4 regions of the Pseudomonas sp. HK3 genome follow, and region 3 is predicted to be linked to each of the others. Evidence: predicted binding sites of a transcription regulator. Region 3 holds the regulator's gene; each other region holds the start of a gene.
What was found. Region 3 encodes sigma-54, which starts transcription at its own class of promoters, with help from an activator protein. Its sites were predicted from a motif close to ANTGGCATNNANNTTGCTNT; they were not measured.

Region 1 (6,018 bases), on a different contig from region 3:
GGTGTCTTGGCAGGCTACTTTTATGTGAGAGCGTCCCAGTTCGAGTGGCTGAGGGGCATCGATGTTTAAAGGTATTAAACAAGGGGTGAGATTAAGTCGGCTATCTAGGTAGTTGAGGTCAATAGTATAGCGGTAGTCCGACAGCCCCATTTTTAGCGCCATGTTATCAAGTTGGCTTGCCAGTGCCTGCTTAAGGCTGGTTTCAAGTTGTTCATACCATGGGCTGCTTATTCCACTTAGTGGTAGGCATAACAAGACCAATAAAATAAAAACTCTGTGTATCACCAAAATTTGTCCTATTCTCAATACAAGACAGCTTAATGCACGGGCATTGGAGCTGGGAGTGGCAGATTACTAACGCCGTTCCAATATATGGGGAATGCTGCAAAGGGCATGCCGCCAAAAACGAGATTAGAACAGCCAATTTGGGGTTGTTTTCATATGGAGTTTGTTTATGGCCGGGGTACTTGATTCCGTCGACCAAAGGACCCAACTGGTAGGGGCAAACCGTTTAGAACTGTTACTTTTTCGCTTAAATGGCCCGCAAATTTACGGGATTAATGTGTTTAAGGTGAAAGAGGTTTTACAGTGCCCGCGATTAACCATTTTACCAAAGAGTCATCGTGTGGTGATTGGCGTTGCGCATATTCGTTCGGGGACAATCCCGATTATGGATATGGGGTTAGCTACGGGCAACGTGACGGTGGGTGATCCTAAGCAGTGCTTTGTCATTATTACTGAATACAATACCGCGACTCAGGGCTTTTTAGTCTCAGGCGTTGAGCGCATCGTGAATATGAACTGGGAAGAAATCCATCCACCACCAAAGGGCACAGGCCGAGAACATTACTTAACAGCCGTGACCGAAGTGGAGGGGCGTTTAGTTGAAATTATCGATGTTGAGAAAATTTTATCTGAAGTTTCACCAATGGAAGAAAGCATCAGCGAAGATATATTAGCCAGTTCGCAATCGGGCACTGAACATGAAGCACCAAAAGTATTGATTGCTGATGATTCTAAAATTGCACGTAAGCAAGTGACGAAATGCTTAGAGTCATTAGGTGTTGAAGTGACAGCAATGAATGATGGTCATCAAGCGTTGGTCCACTTAAAAGAAATGGTCGAGTCAGGCGTTAATCCGGCTGAATATTACGCCATGATGATTTCAGATATTGAAATGCCTGAAATGGACGGCTACACACTGACAACGGCGGTACGCAGTGATGCAAATATGAATAAAATGCACATTATTTTGCACACATCATTAAGTGGTGTATTTAATCAGAGCATGGTTAAAAAAGTCGGGGCTGATGATTTTATTGCAAAATTTAACCCAGACGTTTTAGCGTCAAAAGTATCTGAAAGGGTAAAAGCATCTAGGAATAAAACATAATATGGACATTACCAAACCGGATTTTGCATTGTTTCGAGATTACTTAGAGCGCGTCTGTGGCATATTATTAGGGGACAACAAGGAGTATCTTGTTGCGAGCCGTTTACGCGCGATCATGGGTGAGTTAGAGCTAACGGCGCTTTCTGGGCTGGTGAAAAAAATAGAATCGGACTCTCGACTAAGGGAGCGAGTGGTCGATGCCATGACCACAAATGAAACACTGTGGTTTCGTGATTCGCATCCATTTAAAATCCTACAAGAAAAATTACTACCTGAGTTATGCACCAAACAAAAAAGTTTAGACTTGTGGTGCGCTGCGTCGTCTACAGGGCAAGAGCCTTATTCTATCAGTATGATTATTGAGGAATTTAAACGTGCGAACCCAGGTAAGTTAACCTCAGAAAAAATAGTGGCGACAGATATTTCGACCAGTGCGTTAGAACGAGCCAAGTCGGGCGTCTATGATCAACTGGCACTAGGGCGAGGTATGCCACCTGATTTATTGACGCGATATTTTTCTAAACATGAGGACAGCTGGAAAGTGAACGCAAATATCGCTGCCCGAGTACAATACCGAATGTTGAATCTGCTTAACCCTTATTCGACACTAGGGCGGTTTGACATTGTATTTTGTCGTAATGTTTTGATTTATTTTTCGGGTGACGTGAAGAAAGATATTCTCACTAGGATTCATGGAACATTAAAGCCTGGTGGCTATTTATTTTTAGGGGCCAGCGAAGCACTCAGTGGCCTACCAGAGCATTATGAGATGGTTCAATGTAGCCCGGGTATTATTTACCGTAAAAAAGCTTAATTACCTCATCATCTGTATTCGAAACCCTTAATACCTTGGTATTAAGGGTTTTTTTATGGCCAAGATAACAAGAGTGTATAGTCTTTTTAAGGATTATTTCATTTTCCGCTTTTTCACATAACGGCAAACATTGCCGCTTTTTAATATGGCTTAAAAACCTCTAAGTCATTGAAATATATGATAAAAATAGATTGGCATAGGCGTTGCTATATCTCTGCAAAGGCAAACAAAGTAGCACAGCCAAACAGTTAGAGGTTTCTATGTCAGCATTGGGTTTTAAAAATTCGTTAGGTATCCACCCTCAAACTATGCAGTTGCGTGCGTCGCGTGCCGAGATTCTTGCCAATAACTTAGCAAACGCAGATACCCCACATTTTAAAGCGCGCGACATTGATTTTAATGCGGTGCTCGAAAATGAAAGCAATCGCTCGTTAGAAATGAATAAAACCAATCAGCACCACCTTGAAGGCAATGTGCATACCGATACAGATTTAATGTTCCGTAACCCTTACCAACCCGCTATTGATGGCAACACGGTTGATACGCAAATGGAGCAGTCTTTTTACACAGAAAATGCATTACGTTACAACGCGTCATTTGAATTTTTAAACAGTAAGTTCCGAGGCTTAAAAGGCGCCATTAAAGGCCAGTAATTAATAAGGCAAATGATCTTAGTGAGCGCTAAGACAAGGAGAATAAAAAATGTCATTAACCAATGTTTTTAATATTGCCGGTACCGGTATGAATGCACAGTCAGTGCGTTTAAACACCACAGCCTCGAATATTGCCAATGCTGAAACCGTGAGTTCAAGCATTGATGAAACGTACAAAGCACGTAAGCCATGGTTCAGCGTGATTGATAAGCAATGGGATAACGTTAAAGGTCTAAGTGATAAATTAGATATACGCTCACAAATAGGTGACGGTGTCGAAGTGAAGGGCATTATTGAAAGCGATGCGCCACTTAAAAAACGTTATCAACCTCATCATCCAATGGCAGATGAAGAGGGTTATGTTATGTATCCCAATGTGAATGTCGTTGAAGAAATGACAGATATGATGAGTTCATCGCGCAGCTATCAACTGAATGTTGAAATGATGAAAACGGCCAAACAAATGTTACAGCGTACGCTGACACTTGGTCAGTAATTTATAAATGAGAGTTTAAAGTAATTAAAGTTTACTTGCTGGCGAAAGGTGTTACTGGCAAGTCAACTTGACCGATCATTTCAAGTGGGATCGTGATTAAGCTTCTTTCACAGGTCAACTAGAAAAAATTAATGCTGTAAAAAGACTCTGTAAATATAGACCAAAAGACGATTTGAAAATTATAAACGCCAGACGCCCACAGGGCGTCAGGCTTAAAATAGAAGTCACCAAAGAGAAGTCACCAGGAGTAAACCATGGCTGATGTAACTGGGGTCGGGACGTCGCAAACGGCACTTGATCAGTATGCAAAAAGTGATAATGAAACTGAAAAGTCGAATGAGCTGGGTAAAAACGACTTTTTAAAATTACTGGTTGCACAAATGAATAATCAAAACCCACTCGAGCCGCAAGACAACACAGAATTTGTTGCCCAGCTGGCGCAGTTTAGTTCGGTTGAGGGGATTGAAAATTTGAATAGTACAGTGGGTGACATGGCCTCGGAATTGAGATCCAGTCAAGCATTGCAAGCATCATCATTAGTGGGGCAGTCAGTTGTGGTCCCAGGTAATGAGCTTGGTTTCTTACTTAATGGTGAGGTCATTGCTAGCTATAGTGATATTCCTGCTACAACGTCGAATATTTCATTACAAGTGAAAAACAAAAGCGGGCAGACCTTAGAAACCATTAGTTTGGGGTTTCACGAGAAAGGGCCGATGTCATTACGTTGGGACGGTGCGAATTTAGAAATGGATGGTAAAATAGTTGAACTTGATCGCTCATTATTAAATCGCAAAGAATACTTTGTTGACGAAGAAGGTAATCAAATATTGGACGATGCTGGTAACCCCATTCCTGTGCCATACCCAGTTGGGGAATATAAATTTGAAGTGACCGCTTCAATCAATGGTAAAAGTGAAGCGGTTGATACGGCTATGAGTGGCAAAGTCGATAGCGTGACGTTGGGCACCAATAATCAAATTACCTTGAATTTAGCTGGCGGCGTCAAAGCACCGATGTCGGATGTAAAACAAATTTTAAATTAATTATCTAGCCCGTTAGTTTGGGCGAAGGAGTCAATCATGGCATTTAACATCGGCTTAAGTGGTATTAGAGCAGCCTCTATTGATTTAGAGGTCACCGGTAATAACGTAGCAAACGCGAGTACGGTGGGCTTTAAAGAGTCGCGGGCAGAATTTGCGGATGTATACACCACGAGTATTTTAGGCACAGGCACAAAACCTGTGGGCAGTGGGGTACTGGTTGATAATGTTCGCCAAGAATTCAGTCAAGGCAATATCAGTGGTACCGAAAACGCGTTAGATATGGCGATTGATGGCACGGGCTTTTTCATATTGAGTGATAATGGTACGGAGTCTTATACTCGTGCCGGTATTTTTGGTTTAGATAAAGACGGCTTTGTGGTGGCAAATAACAGTGCTCGCTTACAAGGCTATGAAGCCAATGGTGATGGGGTGGTAAATGGCGTACTGGGTGATATTCAAATTCGTATTGGTAATCAACCGCCTGCATTAACTTCCCGTGTTTCCGCTATTCTAAACTTAGATGCATCAGAATTAGTATTGCAAGAGTTAGGCTCGCGCATGGAGTCCACAGGTTTGGCCATTGCCACACCAGATTCAGGTATTGCTGACAACACAGCCTCTGTTCATGCCACACTGGCACAACCAACTACAGCAGGCACGCCATCAGCGTTTACCTTTGATGGGGCAGTGGATGCTGACTTGGTAGCAAATACGGCTGCTTTCTTTAATACAACGGGTTACCCAACAGTTGCAGAAGTAGCCACACTGACCATTGACCCGCAAGACGGTACCGGCGCACAAACCATTACCATTGGTGGGACGGCTCCGGCAGTGGGCGCAGTTGCACCGAGTACCTCACAAAGTGTGTTTATAAATAATTTAGTTGCCGATATTCAAAGCCAATTAGATGCGGCGTTTGGTCCGAATGAGTTTGAAGTGACGACGTCACCTGACCCTGCCCCTAATCCGCTTGTTGGTCCACTGCCGGTTGTCATTCAGCGCTCTGGTTATGACTCAACCATAGGTACCGGGTTTGCTGTGACGGGCAGTAGTGCAGATTGGGATGCACTTATGGGTAGCCCGCTGGCGGCAGGTGTGAACTACAGTGCCGGAATTGCAGGCAGTAATTTATTTGTGGGGTCAAACCCAATTGTTGCGGATTTAAGAAGTATTCCAGGTACATCAACCACCACTCGAACAGTCGCTACACCGCCTTTGGCGATGACCAGTACTATATTGGGTGGCCCAGGTTTACTCACCTCCACCGTAACACCGGGTGCCTCAATTGTTGGTGATTTTGGCGCTGCTGAGTCAATTGTATTCGATGTTGAGGTGACCGATTCAAATGGGACGACAACCCCAACGACAATTACACTGAATAATGCTTCTTTCTTAGCACTGCCAGTGGGTAACATTAATGCGGTGACCATTGATGAAGTACGACAGGTTATTAACGCACAGGTTGGGCCTGAATTTACTGTTTCTGGCGCAATACCGTTAACGTTAACCACAGCTGCGGGCCAAGGTAATGGCGCAACGGTAACGCTCGTGCCTGTTACCAATAACACTTACGATTTATCAACCATTGGTTTTGCACCAGGGGTTGGGCGATCAAACAC
Region 2 (6,018 bases), 270 kb from region 3:
GCAACGAAGCCATTAATCAATTTTTAGAACACAAACCCGATATCATTTTACTTGATGTCATTATGCCCAACTTAAATGGGCAGCAAGCTGCTAAGTCTATTAAGGCATTAGCAGGTGAAGATATGGTCCCCATTATCTTCTTAACCTCCCTACAAGAAGCGTCTGATCTTGCTACGTGCCTTGAAAGCGGTGGCGATGATTTCATTTCAAAACCGTACAACAAAATTATCTTGCAGGCTAAAATTAATGCATTTAGTCGTATGCTCAAAATGCATAATACTCTACAAGATCAGCGAGATGTCATTAGAGAAAATAATGAACATATGCGCCATGAGCAACAGGTGGCTCGAGCCGTTTATGATAATGTGGCCCACAGTGGTTGTTTAGATCTACCCAATATTAAACACATGTTGTCACCATTCTCTATTTTTAATGGTGACGTCTTGCTCGCAGCACGCAAACCTTCTGGCAGTATTCATATTCTATTAGGTGACTTTACCGGACACGGCTTGCCCGCTGCGATTGGTGCGATGCCCCTTGCTGAAATATTTTATGGTATGACAGCCAAAGGCTTCTTCATGGTTGATATTTTACGCGAAATAAATATCAAACTAAAAAAAATACTGCCAGTAGGTTACTTTTGCTGTACCTGTATGGTGAATTTAAGTTTCAGACGCCAAGAAATAGAAGTTTGGATGGGTGGGTTACCGGACTTTGGGTTATATCGTAAAGAAACCGGAGAAATTGAACGCATTAAATCAAACCATTTGCCGCTGGGTGTGTTGTCATCACAAGCATTTGATGCCGATACTGCCACGTTTAGATTTATTCCGGGTGATAAACTTTATATGTGGTCTGATGGCATCATAGAAGCCCGTAATACGGAGGGCGAACTATTTGGTGATGAGCGCTTATTTGCTATTTTTGATGAACCTGATAGTGAATTATTTTTCGATAATATTTTGAAAAATGTGAATCAATTCGCAGGCGAGAATGGTCGTGATGATGATACCACTTTATTAGAGTTATCAATGGTGGATGAGTCAGAGATTGCCAAAGTTGATATTGATTTATCCAGTGGTGCAGTGACGGGCCCGACCGATTGGAATATGGTCTACACCCTAAGAGACGAGACCCTAAAAACATTTAATCCTCTTCCCGTCATGTTGAATATACTTAATGATGTACCTGCACTGCGTAACTTAAGTGGTCAACTTTATACGTTAATGGCGGAACTATTCTCTAATGCATTTGAACACGGTGTATTAGGTTTAAGTTCGGATCTTAAAAAAACAGCTGATGGCTTTGCGGAATATTATCGTTTACGTAATATCGCTATGGAATCTTTAAAGGATACATTTGTTAAGTTTGACTTTGATCTTGAACCACTCGATAAGGGTGGTAAGCTCACCATTGTGGTTGAAGACAGTGGCGAGGGATTTAAATATGATAACAACAATTTCAACCTTAAATCTGAAGATAATTCAGCCTATTGTGGTCGAGGCATTCCACTGATTTATAGTTTATGTGATAGTCTTATTTATTTTGGTAAAGGCAACAAAGTACAGGTTTGCTTGTCATGGAAAACTCAGCTTGAGGAGTAAGTGCTATGTCCCACTTGAATATTTCGCAAATAGAAGAATTAAAAGACATCATGGAAGATAGCTTTGGTGATCTTGTCATGACCTATCTTAATGATAGTGATACAAAAATGATCGCTTTAAAAGAGGCTATTAGTTCAACCGATAGCCTCCAAGTAGCTGAGTTAGCACATAGTTTAAAAGGTTCGAGTGCCAATGTATGCGCAGAGTCATTATCTGCATTATTTAAAACAGTTGAAGACTCAGGTCGAGCTCAAAAGTTAGATGATGTATCACAAGTATTTGAAAAGATAGAACAAGAATTTTTATTGGTTAAAGCCCAACTTCAAGAATTACAGTAACTTTTTAAAACTTGGCCTAAGCATTGCAAATTCTTTGTATCAAAGAATTAATTGGGTTAAGTCATGCCGGTATCGCCTTTATTTGCTCTCGTTTCACCAACTACTAATAGCAACCCGTTATCTCAGCCTATTACGGGTAAAGCAGGGGTTTTAGGCCCAGTTCAGAGCAGTAGTCTTTCTGCCGATACGACTAGTAATGGTGCAAATGGATTAAATTTCTTTGATCAACTTCAAGTGGCGAGTGAGCTCGCCAGCATGCCAATAGGGCAAGAATTTGCCGCTTATTTACCGCACACTTACACCCTTGACGATAACCATCTTGAAGATCTAAATCCTGATTTTATGGGTCCCCCTGCGCTGCAACCTCAGGTGTACATACACAGCGATGAAAGTAGTGTGCTGTACGCTCAAAATATTCAACCAGACACTTTACAGTCTAGCGAAGGAGATGCTCCGCAAGGGTTACAGTACCTTGAAAGTTTGCGTCGAGCGCAACCACATTTTCAAGTTCAAACACAAAGTAGCGCACCATTAGATAGTGAAGAAACCGACGCTCTTGACATGAAAGGCGTGTTAACCGATGCCAATGGTCAGGTAAAAATAGCGCCATCGGATTTAGCCATGAGGCAAGGCAGTCAAGGTGAGCCTGAAAAATTACTCGAGCCTATCCAGCAAGCAGTGAACCCTCTGGCAGGTATGGCCGCTCAAAATAGTAAAATGATTAACCTTGATGAACTTGGTATGGAAAGCGTGTTGGATGACGTGAGCTTAGATGGACTAGAACTCGAAGACACGTCGATCCATGAACAGCCTAAAACATTAAGTGTTTTAAAAGAAAATTCAGCCGCGCCCGTTACACAAACGCAAGAACCTAGCCTGATGCAAGATGTTAAAGCCGGTACAGCGGATGCAGTCTTAAATGGGTTAAAAGACGCTAACCCTGCAAAATCCATGGCGCTGGATCAAACAGATACCGCTAAAACCCAGATGTCAGAAAAACTTTCAACCACGTTTAATAAATTAGATGTGCCGCCTCAGCACCCTCAGTGGAATGATCAAGTGGCGAAGCGCATCAGTATCATGGCCAGTGAAAGTGTACAAACTGCTCGTATTCAATTGGATCCACCAGAGTTAGGCTCACTTGAAGTGAAAATAAAAGTTCAAAACGATCAAGTCAGTGTCGCGTTTGGCAGTAATAATCAAACCGTTCGTGATGCATTAGAAGCACAGTCTCCTAGGCTGCGTGAACTATTAGAGCAACAAGGTATTAATTTAGCCGATGTGAATGTCTCTGAACAAGGTCGTGAGCAACAAGGTCAAAACACTGATGATGGGCTGGCAGGTGATGGCGAAATAGCGGGCGACCTTTCCGACTCTGACTTGACGGATGAACAAGCGGTTCAATCAATGGAAAGTGATTCACTGGTGGACTATTTCGCTTAAATTTTTATCGCTTCGTATTTCGCCTTGCCGTCATAACTCGATGGCAAGGCTCTTCTGTTGTTCTTGTCTACACTTACATTATAAATAGCTTATTCAAATTGGCGCTACAGACCCAAAGGTTTCTTTGTGTTCGTGGCATAAGGCTTGCAGATTTTAACTAAGCATCAAAAAGGTGACGTATGGCGAACGAAAAAGAACTGCAATTGGATACGGTAGAAGCACCCAAAAGCAATAAAAAATTGATCATCATTATCATAATCGCGGTATTGGTTATAGGCATTGGTGTCGCAGCCGCTTTGTTGTTAATGGGTGGTGATGATGAACCAGCAGAAGAAACATCTGAGGATACCGTTGCCGAAGAAGTCGAAACTGCACCGTCTGCGGGGCCTGCTATTTATATCAAATTGAAACCCGAATTTATTGTGAATTATCAAGTGGGTCCTCGCCAACGGTATTTACAAATATACATGGAAGCCATGACACGTGACCCTGGCATTGCTGAAGCGTTAGAAATGCACAGCCCTATGATTCGAAGCTCGATCATTTCGTTACTAGGGCAGCAAAGTTATGAGCATTTACGCACAGCAGAAGGTCGAGCGGATGTTCGTATTAAACTGCAAGAAGAAATTCAACGCTTAATAACACAAGAAACCGGTATTGAGGGTGGTTTAGAACAAATATTATTTACCAATTATGTCATGCAGTGATGTTTGCCATGTTTTCTATTAGCCGTTTATAGAGGGTCGTTGACTCGTGCAAGATCTGTTAAGTCAAGACGAAATTGATGCCCTGTTACACGGGGTAGACGATGGTGATATAGAGCCGGAAGACCCTAGTGGTGGCGAAGGTGTTAAGTCCTATGACCTTTCAAGCCAGGATCGAATTGTACGTGGGCGCATGCCCACTTTGGAGATGATTAACGAGCGATTTGCGCGTTATACGCGTATTAGTATGTTTAATTTCTTACGCCGCAGTGCTGATGTAGCCAGTGGCGGCATTCAAATCATGAAGTTTGGTGAGTACATTCACACACTTTATGTCCCCACCTCGTTAAACATGGTCAAGGCTCGCCCTCTTAGAGGCACTGCCTTATTTATTCTTGACGCTAAATTAGTATTTAAATTGGTGGATAATTTTTTTGGTGGTGATGGTCGCCATGCAAAAATAGAAGGCCGTGAATTTACACCCACTGAATTACGAGTGGTGCAGTTAATTTTAAGCCAAGTTTTTAAAGACATGAAAGAAGCATGGCATGCCGTCTTGCCTTTGGAGTTTGAATACTACGGCAGTGAAGTAAACCCAGCTATGGCCAATATTGTTAGCCCAAGTGAAGTGGTGGTGGTCAGTTCATTCCATATTGAATTGGATGGCGGCGGAGGTGATTTACACGTGGCATTACCTTATTCAATGATTGAACCCATTCGAGAAGTGCTTGATGCCGGTGTGCAATCCGACGTCGATGAAGTTGATGAAAGATGGGTGCAATCTTTGCAAGAAGATATCCAGAACGCCAAAGTTCCGATACATGGCACCATTGTTCAGCAGGAAATTTCATTACGTGAAGTGGCGGCATTTAAAACCGGAGATGTGATCCCGATTGATATGCCAGAAGATTTTATTTTACAGGCAAATGGTACGCCTATTTTCCGCGGACAATTAGGTGTATCAAACGAAGTGTTGGCAGTAAAAATTAAAGAATCAATAAAACGAAAAATAAATAATAGTCACAAAGATGGATTATCAGTATGAGTGATGACGAAAACACCACAGAAGAACCAACAGAGGGTGCTGGCGAAGGTTCGGAAGAGTCAGGTGTCGATGCTGAATCATTAGCAAGTGAAGTGGCGGGTGGCGTAGAAGAAGCCAGCGGTGAAGATGAAGGCTTAGCGGATGAGTGGGCTGCCGCGATGGAAGAAGCCGGTGAAACAGATGACGACGATGAGGATGACGGTGTTAAACCGGCGCCCATGGAAGAATTTGATGGTGATGACGAGCCTGAAAACCTCGATACAACCACGCCAGAACTTGACGTCATACTTGATATTTCGGTTGTGATATCAATGGAAGTGGGTAATACCCAAATACCCATTCGTAATTTGTTACAACTTAATCAAGGCTCCGTGATTGAATTAGACAGATTGGCAGGTGAACCGTTAGATGTTTTGGTTAACGGAACGTTAATTGCCCATGGTGAAGTGGTTATGGTGAACGATAAATTTGGTATTCGTTTAACAGATGTCATCAGTCAAAGTGAGCGTATCCAGCGTTTACGTTAAGCGTTGAATATTAATCAAAAAAATAATAAAAGAGTAGCGCTATGATTTTTGTCTCCGCGCAAGCGTTGGCGACGGCTCAAACCGCGCCTGCATTAGCCAGTCCTATTGTTCCTAGTTCTCAAGATCAACTGATTCAAGTCACACTTGCACTTGTCGTTGTGGTTGCGCTTATTTATGCCATTGCTTGGGTGATAAAACGCAAGCAAGGCGTGCAAGGTATTTCTAATATTCCAATGAAAACCATCGGGGTTTTGCCCATGGGAATGAAAGAAAAGATCATCTTAGTTGAGGTGGGCGGAAAGCAAATTTTATTAGGCATGACACCCTCTAATATCAATACCTTAGCAACCTTTGATG
Region 3 (6,018 bases):
CAGGCATGGGTAAATCAGGGCATATCGGCAATAAAATCGCCGCTACATTAGCCAGCACCGGCACACCCAGCTTTTTTGTGCACCCAGGTGAAGCCGCCCATGGTGACATGGGCATGATCACCGCAGACGATGTGGTGATTGCTTTATCTAATTCTGGCGAATCATCTGAAGTTACTACCCTTATTCCGCTGATTAAACGCTTACATGTGCCATTAATCGCCATGACAGGCAATGACAACTCAACGCTTGCCAAAGCCGCCGACAGCCACCTTAACGTAGGTGTCGATAAAGAAGCTTGCCCCCTAGACCTAGCACCAACCTCCAGCACCACTGTTGCCCTAGTCATGGGAGATGCACTGGCCATATCATTACTTGAAGCTCGCGGCTTCACCGCAGAAGAGTTTGCGTTTAGCCACCCTGGTGGCAGCCTAGGACGTCGCCTACTGCTTAAAGTAAAAACCATTATGCATTGCGGCAGCCAGATCCCAAAAGTGGCGCTAGGGACTCCCATTAAAGACGCACTAATGGAAATGACACAGAAAGGCCTTGGCATGACCACCGTGCTCACCCCTGAAGGCACACTGGCTGGTATCTTTACCGATGGTGATTTACGTCGAGCGTTAGATAAAGATGTGGACTTTCATACCACACCCGTAGAGCTTGCTATGACTAAAGATTGCGCCACGATTAACCCCGAAAAATTAGCGGCTGAGGCGCTTGCGGTCATGGAAGAAAAGAAAATCAATGCACTCGTGTCCCTAGATAACGGCCAAGTAGTGGGGGTTATCAATATGCATGACTTGCTACGAGCTGGAGTGATTTAATGCGCAAGCGTTATATCCTCACGATTCTCACCGCTTTGGCCGTGGTGGCCTACCTTGCACTGGACGACCACCAAGCCACCGTCGAGATTGTTGCCCAAGACCTCATCGATCAAGAGCCTGATTACATCGTCGAAAACTTAGCGGCGCACAGTTTCGAAAATAACGGTGAACTTTCACGCAAAATCAATGCGCTTAAAGCAACCCATTTCCCTAAAAACGACATCACCGAACTAAAGGAGCCTTCTATTATTCTTTATGAAGCAGGCGAGCCTAGATGGGGTGTGCGCAGTGACACCGGCCACCTACAGCAGCAAAAAAATATATTGCTAAAAGGCAATGTGACAATTGTGCCACTAAGCCCGAAAGGGGGTGATTTCACCCTATCAACAAACAGCCTAAATATAGACTTAATCAGTCAAATAGCCGACACTGATGATCCAGTTGCCATTGAAAGTCAATACAGTGAACTACTCGCTACTGGTATGACTATTTTATTAGATACGCAATTTGTAAAGTTTAAATCACAAGTGAGAGGACGCCATGATCCAAAGGCACAGTAACATTCTCATCACCCTCGCCCTTTTGCTCAGCAGCCTTAACTGCTTCGCATTACCAGGGGATAGCGAACAAGAAATTCACATTGCCAGTGACTCCGCCTCTTTAGATAAAATAAAAGGTGAAATTATTTACGTCGGCAATGTAAAAATGCAACAAGGTTCACTGAACATTGAAGCTGAAAAAATCGTTTTATTTCGCACGACGGAAGGCTTACAAAAAATCGTTGCCAAAGGAACACCCGCACGCTATGAGCAAACGTTAAACGCCAATGAAGGTAAAACCCTTGCCTATGGTGAAACCATTATTTACAACACAAAAATTGATCAATTAACATTATTGAATAATGCGGGCCTTGAAAAACAGGGTAATATTTTTTCTGGTGAAAAAATTGTATACCTAATAAAAGAACAAAGAGTAAAAGCTGAAAGCCAAGAACAAGAAAATCGTATCCACATGGTAATTCAGCCTAAAAAGGATAAGGAACCTTAACGCAATGGCAATATTGCAAGCGCAAAATTTAGCGAAAAGCTACGGCCCACGCCAAGTAGTTAAAGATGTTTCCATATCCATTGAAAGCGGTCAAATTGTAGGCTTACTTGGACCCAACGGTGCAGGTAAAACAACCTGTTTTTACATGATTGTAAACTTGGTTGCGTCAGACAAGGGCCGTGTATTAATTGATGACACTGATATTACCGATTTACCCATGCATGGCCGCGCGCAAAAAGGAATTGGCTACTTGCCACAAGAAGCCTCCATTTTTCGTAAGCTCACCGTCGCCAATAACATCATGGCCATCTTAGAAACCCGCAAAGAATTAAGCCATACTGAACGCAAAGAAAAACTTGAAAGTTTATTAGATGAATTTCATATTCAACATATTCGTGACAGCTTGGGCATGGCGTTATCCGGTGGTGAACGACGTCGAGTAGAAATTGCCAGAGCCCTTGCGGCTGAACCGTCATTTATTTTATTAGACGAACCATTTGCGGGCGTTGATCCCATATCGGTCGGCGATATAAAAAGTATTGTAAAACAATTAAAAAAACGCGGTCTAGGTGTACTGATTACCGACCATAACGTACGTGAAACACTTGATATCTGCGAGAAAGCTTATATCGTAGGTAATGGTCATATCATCGCTGAAGGCTCCGCTGACGATGTGTTATCGAACCAACAAGTGAAAGATATTTATTTAGGTGATGACTTTAAGTTGTAATCTTGTATATTCATTACAATGGGTCAAACGCGCTATGGGATTAAGCAGTAATATATGAAAGCCTCGCTCCAATTAAAAATGGGTCAACAGCTGACCATGACTCCTCAGCTGCAACAGGCCATTCGTTTATTACAGCTTTCAACACTGGACCTGCAACTAGAAATTCAAAATGCATTGGATTCAAACCCATTGCTGGATGTTGACGAAGAGTTTGAAGGCGATAACAATCAAGACATCAATTCACAAAGTGAAGAGAAAGTCGAAGTAGTCACCCCAAGCGACGAACACACATCAGATGAACCAACCGCTGCCGATGATTGGAGCGAAAATATTCCTGATGAGCTTTCAACAGATAGCGATTGGGACGATACTTGGCAAGCCTCTGCTGCCCCTACTTCCATGACTGAGAATCATTCATCAGGTTCGTCCGGTGAAGATTACGATATGGACAGCCGTAACGGCAGCACTGACGACCTGCAAGACCATTTGTTATGGCAACTTAACCTAACTCCAATGTCAGATAACGATCATCTCATTGCGATCAATATCATTGAGGGCGTAGATGATGACGGCTATCTAAAAGTACAGCTGGATGAAATTGTCGAATCACTTGACCCTGAATTAGACATCGAATTAGACGAAGTAGAAGCGGTGCTCAACCTACTTCAACAGTTCGAGCCAAGCGGTGTTTGCGCGCGAAATCTACAAGAATGCTTATCGTTACAATTGCGCCAATTACCACAAGAAACACCATGGTTACCGTTAGCTCAAACATTGATTGACCAATACATTGATTTACTCGGTGCAAAAGATTACGCAGCACTGATGCGTAAACTAAAAGTCAAAGAAGAAGAGCTGAAAACAGTCATTCGCGGCATTCAAGAATTAAACCCGCGTCCGGGCTCCCAAATTGACCCACAAACCAGTGAATATGTTATTCCTGATGTTATGGTGCGTAAAATCAAAGGGGAGTGGCGTGTTGAGCTAAACCCTGAGATTGCGCCAAAACTGCGCATCAATGACCACTATGCGTCTATGGTGAAGCGCGCAGATAGCAGTGCTGACAACAACTTCATAAAAGACCATTTACAAGAAGCACGCTGGTTCTTGAAAAGCTTACAAAGTCGTAACGATACGTTGTTAAAAGTCGCCATGAAAATTGTGGAATACCAACAAGACTTTTTAGAACAAGGGGATGAAGCAATGAAGCCCCTTGTGTTACATGATATTGCTGAAGCCGTCGGTATGCACGAGTCCACAATTTCACGTGTGACCACACAAAAATACATGCACACACCAGCGGGTATTTTTGAGTTAAAATATTTCTTCTCAAGCCATGTTAGTACCACCAGTGGTGGTGAGTGCTCTTCCACGGCTATACGAGCTATGATTAAAAAACTCATCGCCGTAGAAAGTGCGAAGAAGCCGTTAAGTGACAGTAAAATTGCGAATATCTTAGAAGAAGAAGGCATTAAGGTTGCACGTAGAACCGTAGCCAAGTACCGTGAGGCGATGCACATTCCACCGTCAAACGAGCGTAAACGCTTGGTTTAATTGTTTGCCTACCTGTTTTGGTAAACAGCTACACTGGTTTTTCGCCGGTAGCCTATACTAAAGGTTATCAGCACATTCACGTACTCCATTTCGGAGTGCAGACAGTAGGAGCCATCTATGCAAATTAATATCAGCGGCCACCATGTTGAAGTGACTCAAGCCCTTAAGGACTATGTCCACTCCAAGATAGAAAAACTGGAACGACACTTTGATAATATTACCAATGTACAAGTGACGCTCACTGTGGAAAAAGTAACCCAAAAAGCAGAAGCCACCATGCATGTATCTGGCGCTGAACTACATGCCAATGCTGACAATGATGATATGTATGCAGCAATTGACGGCATGACCGACAAGCTAGACAGACAACTAATTAAACACAAAGAAAAAATGGTTAATCACCGTCACGGAAGTAATCACTAACGTCATATGACCTCTCGTATCTCAAATATCTTAACCCCTGAGCGCACCCAAATGGGTGCGCAATGCAGTAGCAAAAAGAAGCTAATACAACATGTTAGTCAATTCCTTGCTTCCAATATCAAAGATGCTCAAGCTGATGACATCTATGAACGCCTCATTGCAAGAGAAAAACTCGGCAGTACCGGTATTGGCGAAGGCATAGCGATCCCTCATTCTCGCTTAGAGGAATGTGAAGACACCATTGGTGCTCTCTTCATTCTTGATGAACCCATTGATTACGACTCAATTGACCGTAAACCTGTCGATATCGTATTTGTGTTATTAGTGCCAGCTGAAGCCACTGAGCAACATTTACAAACCCTTAGTATGTTGGCGGAAAGATTCAGCCAAGAAGAATATCGTAATAAATTACGCTCCGCTAAGGGCCATGACGAGCTGTATCAACTGGCAACGGCTTAATAAACAAAACGAAAGGTTATGACATGAAACTTGTGGTTATCAGTGGACGCAGCGGTTCGGGTAAAAGTACCGCCTTAGACCTACTTGAAGACCTGGGTTTCTATTGCATTGATAACCTGCCTGTTGGCTTATTACAAAACCTGCTTGACCAAATTCAATCCGGCCAAGGGCAAATGAGCTCTGTTGCCGTGAGTATTGATGCGCGTAATATTCAAGCGGATTTAGCTAACTTCTCTGAAATCATTCATCAACTTGACCGCAAACAATGTCAACTTGAGATTATTTACCTCGACGCCCACAGCGACACATTGCTGACCCGCTTTAGCGCCACACGACGTAAGCACCCACTTACCGGGCCAGATGTACCGCTTCTTGAAGCCATCGACAGAGAAAAAGCCGTACTGCAACACATTGCAGATATGGCAGATTTAACCGTGGATACCACTCACTTATCGATGCACCAATTACGTAGCATGATCAAAAGAACGCGTGGTGCAAAAACAAGGTGCAGACATGTCACTGCTGTTTGAATCCTTCGGTTTCAAGCACGGTATCCCTAAGGACAGCGATCTTGTGTTTGATGTGCGCTGCTTACCTAACCCTTATTGGGACCCAGCTTTGCGCCAATTCACGGGCCAAGATCCTTCGATTCAGGCGTTTTTACAAGATGATGAGCATGTGATCGAAATGTTTAACGACATTCAAGGCTTCCTGAAAAAATGGCTACCTCAGTTTGAAGCAAACAACCGTACATACATGACCGTCAGCATTGGTTGCACAGGTGGTCAACACCGCAGTGTCTACATGGCAGAACGATTGTTTGCCGCGTATCAAAACGAGTTTTCTAACGTGCAAGTGCGTCATCGTGAACTTAATGTTTAAGATTCTCAATATAAACACCTAAACCCTTGTCGAACCAGCGCCTATATTACCTAGACACAGAACGGTTTGGCCGATATGGTATCCACTCTATCCCTATTC
Region 4 (6,018 bases), on a different contig from region 3:
TTCGCATTCAGTACACCAAGGATAAGCAGTTTGAGTCAGTTACTCGGTTGCTTTAGTTAATAAATAGCCCCTTTTTTGTGAATCCATAAGCAAATAGGCATGGCTTTCTATATAATATGCCGCAAATTTCTTGAGGGTTTGCCTGTGTACAAACTGCTGCGTAATTGTCTGTTCAAATTCAATGCTGAAACGTCCCATGAGTTAACATTGGATTTGCTAGGTGCTGCGAAGCGCTTAGGATTATTGGGCCTATTTGCACCTAAAGTGCCGAATCAGCCAGTAGAAGTATTGGGTTTGACCTTTGCAAACCCGGTTGGCCTTGCAGCAGGTCTTGATAAAAATGGCGATTACATTGATGCACTCGGTGGTTTGGGCTTTGGTTTTATCGAAATTGGCACCATTACACCCCGCCCTCAACCGGGTAATCCGCAACCTAGATTGTTTCGTTTACCTGAACACCAAGCGATCATTAACCGCATGGGCTTTAATAATAAAGGGGTTGACCACCTTGTTGAACAAGTCAAAAAGGCAAAATACAACGGTATTTTGGGCATTAACATCGGTAAAAACTTTGATACCTCAGTTGAAGACGCCAATAGCGACTACCTTATCTGCTTAGAAAAAACTTACGAATACGCGGATTACATCACCGTTAATATCTCAAGCCCCAATACCCCAGGGCTGCGCTCTTTACAGTTTGGCGAGTCACTCACCTCACTGCTGTCAGTACTTAAAGAAGCTCAACTGAAACTTGAGAAACAGCATGAAAAATACACGCCAATCTTGGTGAAAATCGCACCAGATATGAGCGAAGAAGAAACACAGCTGGTGGCTAAGACTCTAATCGAGACTCAAATGGATGGCGTTATTGCCACCAATACCACGCTTGAGCGCAATGCAGTGCAAGGCCATAAGTTTGCCAGCGAAGCGGGTGGTCTAAGTGGCTTACCCGTACAAGAAGGCTCATTACAGGTACTTAAATGGTTAAGTGCTGCCTTAGATGGCAAAATGCCGATTATTGGTGTGGGCGGTATTGTTGATGGTGCGTCTGCGGCCGATAAGATGAAAGCGGGTGCCGATTTAGTGCAAATTTATTCGGGCTTTATTTACGAAGGGCCAAAGCTTATTGCCCAAGCCAACGATGCAATTGCAGCCATAAAGAGCCGCTAGTTTAATAAATAAATTGATGTGCTTTAGAATTGAAAAGGGCCCCTTTAGGGCCCTGATGATTTAAGCGAGAATTTGTTGTAAGTGTGAGTTAAACCGGAAGTCGATGTACACCAGCTACGCCTGAGTAGCCGTCCCAGTGATCAGCTCGACCTTCACGCCAGCCACTCATCCAATTAAAGTGGGCAGTGCCATCTGGGCATAGGTCTTTAGATCGACCTTGAACGCCTGCCATGTAACCTTTTTGGAATGCTCGGCGATCCATATCACGCTTCTGTCTTCTCATACGTCGTTGCCTCTGTTTGAAAATGTTGAACATGTATTAGGCATTAAAAATTGCCTAACACAGATTTCAGTATGGATAGGTTACAGCCCCATGTTAATGATTTATTTGTTCTTTAACGGATTTTTATTAGATCCAAAAGTTATTAAATTCTAAGTGATTGATCTGTAAACGGATTTAAATTACACAAACATCGCCAGTGTAGAGCGCATGCTCTTAACTTAAATGGCAAAGCCAAAATTAGATAAAAAGTTGATGCGTGCATGAATGAAATAGAACAACAATCAATGGTCGTCACTTGCCCTAAAGGTTTGGAGTCTTTGCTGGCCAAAGAAGTAACCGATTTGGGCGCGCAAGCCGTAAAAATAGGGGTGGCATTTGTCAGTTGCGAGCCTGACCACATCATAGGCTATAAAATTTGCTTGTGGTCGCGCTTGGCCAGCCGAGTACTGTATCCATTGGCGCATTTTCCGGTGGCCAATGCCGATGATATGTACAAGCAATTACTTGAGATCCCATGGACTGAGCATTTAAGCGATGGCCAAACGTTTCGTGTGTATTTTTCGGGCACCAATGACGATATTCGCAATACCCATTTTGGTGCATTAAAAGTTAAAGATGCGGTATGTGATTACTTTCGTGATAAAACCGGCACGCGCCCAGATATTTCGGATCAGCCTGATATTAGTATTCACGTGCGCTTAAGTCGCGATGCAGTTTCTGTGTCGTTAGATATGGCAGGTGAATCACTGCACCGTCGTGGCTATCGTCAAAGCCAAGGTTTAGCGCCACTGCGTGAAAATTTAGCGGCTGCATTATTGTTGCGTGCAGGCTGGCCTGATGTGATGAAGCAAGAAGATGGCGCACTGCTTGACCCTATGTGTGGTTCGGGCACGTTGCTGATTGAGGCGGCGTTAATGGCGGCTGATATTGCACCGGGTTTATTGCGTGCAGGTTTTGCGTTTGAGAAATGGCAAAATTTTCAGCCGCAACCATGGCAAGCCATTAAAGACGATGCACAAGCACGTAAATTAGCGGCGCAAGAATCAGAAGCTGAATTAACCTTGATCGGTTACGACATGGATGAATCGGTTTTAAATAAAGCGCGTGATAACGCACGCCGTGCTGGTGTGATGCATTTTATTCATTTTAAAACGCAAACACTAAATGAACTGCACAAAGAAAAAGGGCTACCTGAAGCTGGCCTAGTATTGTGTAACCCGCCTTACGGTGAACGCTTAAGTGACGAAGTGGCCATTGGCTCTTTGTATTCGGCATTTGGTCGCTTAGTTAAGCAGCATTTTGCCAATTGGACGCTGGGTATTTTTACCGGTAACCCAGGTCAAGCCTACCAATTTAAAATGCGCGCTCATAAACAATATCAGTTTTATAATGGTGCGATTTCATCAAAATTATTTTTGTATACCATCTCGCAGGGTTCAAGTGAAAAGGCTCAAGCCCAAGCTCAACTAGAAGAAAGCGAGCCTGCGAACACAGCAGTATATGAAGCTGCGACGCTTGGCGAGGGCGCGCAAATGGTGTGTAACCGTTTGCAAAAAAATCTGAAAAAAATAAAACCTTGGGTGAAAAAACAAAACACCAATTGCTACCGTTTGTATGACGCCGATATGCCTGAGTACTCGGTTGCTATCGATGTGTACGATAAGTGGGTACATGTTCAAGAATACGCACCACCTAAATCGGTTGACCCAGAAAAAGCAGAAAACCGTTTGCGTGACGTGTTGGATGCTGTACCCGTTGCGTTAAAAATCGACCGTGGGCAAGTTGTGTTAAAGCAGCGCATGATGCAAAAGGGCAAGCGCCAGTATGAAAAACAAGACAAGCAAGAGCAGTTCTTTGAAGTGCAAGAGGGCGATTGCCGTTTTTATATTAACCTTAAAGACTATTTAGACAGCGGTTTGTTTTTAGATCACAGACCTATTCGTGCTGATATTGGTGCGTGGTCAAAAAACAAAGACTTCTTAAATCTATTTAGCTACACCTGTGCGGGCAGTGTGCATGCTGCGGTGGGTGGTGCGCGTTCAACTACCAGCGTTGATATGTCTCACACATACCTTAACTGGGGGCGCAAAAACCTTGCATTGAATGGCTTGGCCGATACCAACCATGAATTTGTACAGGCTGATTGTGTAACGTGGCTAGAACTGGCGCAGCAAAATAAAGAGCGCTATGACTTAATCTTTATGGACCCGCCAAGCTTTTCTAACTCCAAGCGTATGTCGGACATTTTTGATGTTCAGCGCGACCACGTGAAGTTGATTACTTTGGCCATGGGGATTTTGCGCCCTGGTGGGACATTAATTTTCTCGAATAACTTTAGGCGCTTCAAAATGGAGCATGACGCACTAAATCAGTTCGTAATTGAGGATATAAGTGCGCAAAGTATTCCCCAAGACTTTGCTCGTAATCAAAAAATTCATCAGTGCTTTTTAATCAAAGCCTCTTCTTAGTGCCTATAAAAACTGGGTGAATGCTATTTTCGCCCAGTTTTTGTCACCCCTTCTTTTAATGTGGTGCTTTAAAATGACGCACTTGGCATGCTGCATGCATTAAGTTGAGTCATTATTAAGCGGTGAACTAAGCAGAGACGCTTTAATCACTATTAACTATAAGACGACACCTTAGCAGCAATGGCTCTTGCTGATTTAAGGTGCATATAAGAGGGGATTGTTGTGGAAAACATCAACAGTGCTGTAGAAACCCTAGTTAGCAGCTCAAACACATTCTTTATTTTATTGGGCGCCATCATGGTGTTCTTTATGCACGCAGGCTTTGCTTTTTTAGAAGTGGGTACTGTACGTCATAAAAACCAAGTTAATGCCTTGGTTAAAATTATTACCGATTTTGCAGTATCCACCATTGCTTACTTCTTTGTGGGTTACACCGTGGCGTATGGTGCTGACTTCTTTGCGAATGCAAATGAGCTTTCACAAACAAACGGTTATGAATTAGTTAAGTTCTTTTTCTTATTAACCTTTGCTGCTGCCATCCCTGCGATTGTGTCGGGCGGCATTGCTGAGCGTGCGAAATTTTACCCGTTCTTAATTGCGTCAGCATTGATTGTTGGTTTGGTTTACCCGTTTTTCGAGGGTTTAATTTGGAACGGTAACTTTGGCTATCAAGCATGGTTAGAAGCCACGTTTGGTGCGCAATTTCATGACTTTGCTGGCTCTATTGTTGTGCACGGCATGGGTGGTTGGATTGCACTGGCCGCGATTATCTTATTAGGTGCGCGTACGGGTCGTTACCGTGAAGGTCGTCCGGTTGCGTTTGCGCCATCAAGTATTCCTTTCTTGGCGTTAGGTGCTTGGATTCTAACGGTTGGTTGGTTTGGCTTTAATGTCATGTCAGCGCAAACAATGGACGGCATCAGCGGCCTTGTGGCAGTAAACTCATTAATGGCCATGGTTGGCGGTACATTGGTGGCGATGTTAATGGGCAAAAATGACCCTGGTTTCATTCACAATGGCCCACTTGCTGGTTTAGTGGCTGTGTGTGCCGGTTCTGATTTATTTCACCCAATGGGCGCGTTAGTTGTGGGCGGTGTAGCAGGTGCGCTATTCGTTTACACTTTTACGTTGTTTCAAAATAAATTCCCACGCATTGACGATGTGTTAGGTGTTTGGCCTTTACACGGCTTGTGTGGTCTTTGGGGTGGGATTGCAGCGGGCATCTTTGGCTTGGAATCTTTAGGTGGTATGGGTGGCGTAACCTTTATGTCACAGCTTGTGGGTTCATTAAGTGGTGTGGCGGTTGCTCTAATCGGTGGCTTTGCGGTTTACGGTTTGGTTGGCGCCATTGCTGGCTTACGCTTAACTCAAGAAGAAGAATACAACGGTGCGGATTTATCGATCCATAAAATTGCATCCACTTCAGAAGATTAATGGCTAATTATTAGTTCATAATCTTTTTGAGTTAAAACAAAAAGCGCTTACTTAGGTAAGCGCTTTTTTTATGGGTTTGAACTGCCGCTGTCTTAAAATTATAATGTTTTTAATATTGTGTCAGTCAGTAGTCTGAGGCAGAATTTGATATTTTGCAGTATGTGGTGCTTATTTGGATGTGATAAAAAGGGCTGCATCAATACAACCATTAGTAATAATAATTAAAATTTAAAACCAAGGCCAATGCTAAGTGAATTTTGAGCGTAAGCTGTATCAATAGACTCTGAGTAATAGCTGTAGCTATAACCATAGTTATCAATATTTAATATGTGGATTGACTGCCATGCATACGCTTTTCTTTGAATAGAAATATCTAATTCAACTTGTTCGTTAATTGCGGCTTTAATGCCAGCTGACATTTGAAAGGATGCACCATTCAAAGAATCACCATCTTTGTTGCTACCAGAAAGAATTGCAGCATCTTTAATTGAGTGGAAGCCAAATCCGATTCCCCAATAAGGCTGAATTTGATCTTGGCCATAAACAAACTGCCAATCTAAATCAAAACCAGTGATATCTTCTGAGGCAGGGGAGCGATCAAAATCAACATCTGCTTTTGAATAAGATACTAAAAACCGATTATTTTTTTCATTGACGTAGCCT

Region 1: the regulator sigma-54 is predicted to act here: its motif matches at 2,398-2,417, upstream of flgB (flagellar basal body rod protein FlgB).
Region 2: the regulator sigma-54 is predicted to act here: its motif matches at 3,517-3,536, upstream of ACU6U9_RS13265 (flagellar basal body-associated FliL family protein).
Region 4: the regulator sigma-54 is predicted to act here: its motif matches at 4,003-4,022, upstream of ACU6U9_RS19150 (ammonium transporter).

The regions. Positions count from the first base shown of each region.
Region 1 covers NZ_JBREXD010000003.1:1,392,257-1,398,274, reverse strand. The annotation lists gene flgA (flagellar basal body P-ring formation chaperone FlgA) at 1-285, opposite strand, end outside; gene ACU6U9_RS22085 (chemotaxis protein CheV) at 455-1,393, shown strand; gene ACU6U9_RS22080 (CheR family methyltransferase) at 1,395-2,207, shown strand; gene flgB (flagellar basal body rod protein FlgB) at 2,468-2,860, shown strand; gene flgC (flagellar basal body rod protein FlgC) at 2,910-3,356, shown strand; gene ACU6U9_RS22065 (flagellar hook assembly protein FlgD) at 3,611-4,399, shown strand; gene ACU6U9_RS22060 (flagellar hook-basal body complex protein) at 4,436-6,018, shown strand, end outside.
Region 2 covers NZ_JBREXD010000002.1:496,707-502,724, reverse strand. The annotation lists gene ACU6U9_RS13280 (SpoIIE family protein phosphatase) at 1-1,604, shown strand, start outside; gene ACU6U9_RS13275 (Hpt domain-containing protein) at 1,610-1,942, shown strand; gene ACU6U9_RS13270 (flagellar hook-length control protein FliK) at 2,006-3,385, shown strand; gene ACU6U9_RS13265 (flagellar basal body-associated FliL family protein) at 3,565-4,092, shown strand; gene fliM (flagellar motor switch protein FliM) at 4,139-5,134, shown strand; gene fliN (flagellar motor switch protein FliN) at 5,227-5,661, shown strand; gene fliO (flagellar biosynthetic protein FliO) at 5,703-6,018, shown strand, end outside.
Region 3 covers NZ_JBREXD010000002.1:769,504-775,521, forward strand. The annotation lists gene ACU6U9_RS14610 (KpsF/GutQ family sugar-phosphate isomerase) at 1-824, shown strand, start outside; gene lptC (LPS export ABC transporter periplasmic protein LptC) at 824-1,384, shown strand; gene lptA (lipopolysaccharide transport periplasmic protein LptA) at 1,365-1,871, shown strand; gene lptB (LPS export ABC transporter ATP-binding protein) at 1,876-2,601, shown strand; gene ACU6U9_RS14630 (RNA polymerase factor sigma-54) at 2,656-4,155, shown strand; gene hpf (ribosome hibernation promoting factor) at 4,273-4,578, shown strand; gene ptsN (PTS IIA-like nitrogen regulatory protein PtsN) at 4,585-5,037, shown strand; partial or broken gene rapZ (RNase adapter RapZ) at 5,061-5,919, shown strand.
Region 4 covers NZ_JBREXD010000003.1:790,199-796,216, reverse strand. The annotation lists gene ACU6U9_RS19170 (DUF2835 family protein) at 1-56, shown strand, start outside; gene ACU6U9_RS19165 (quinone-dependent dihydroorotate dehydrogenase) at 145-1,170, shown strand; gene rmf (ribosome modulation factor) at 1,259-1,453, opposite strand; gene rlmKL (bifunctional 23S rRNA (guanine(2069)-N(7))-methyltransferase RlmK/23S rRNA (guanine(2445)-N(2))-methyltransferase RlmL) at 1,714-3,921, shown strand; gene ACU6U9_RS19150 (ammonium transporter) at 4,144-5,355, shown strand; gene ACU6U9_RS19145 (outer membrane protein) at 5,577-6,018, opposite strand, start outside.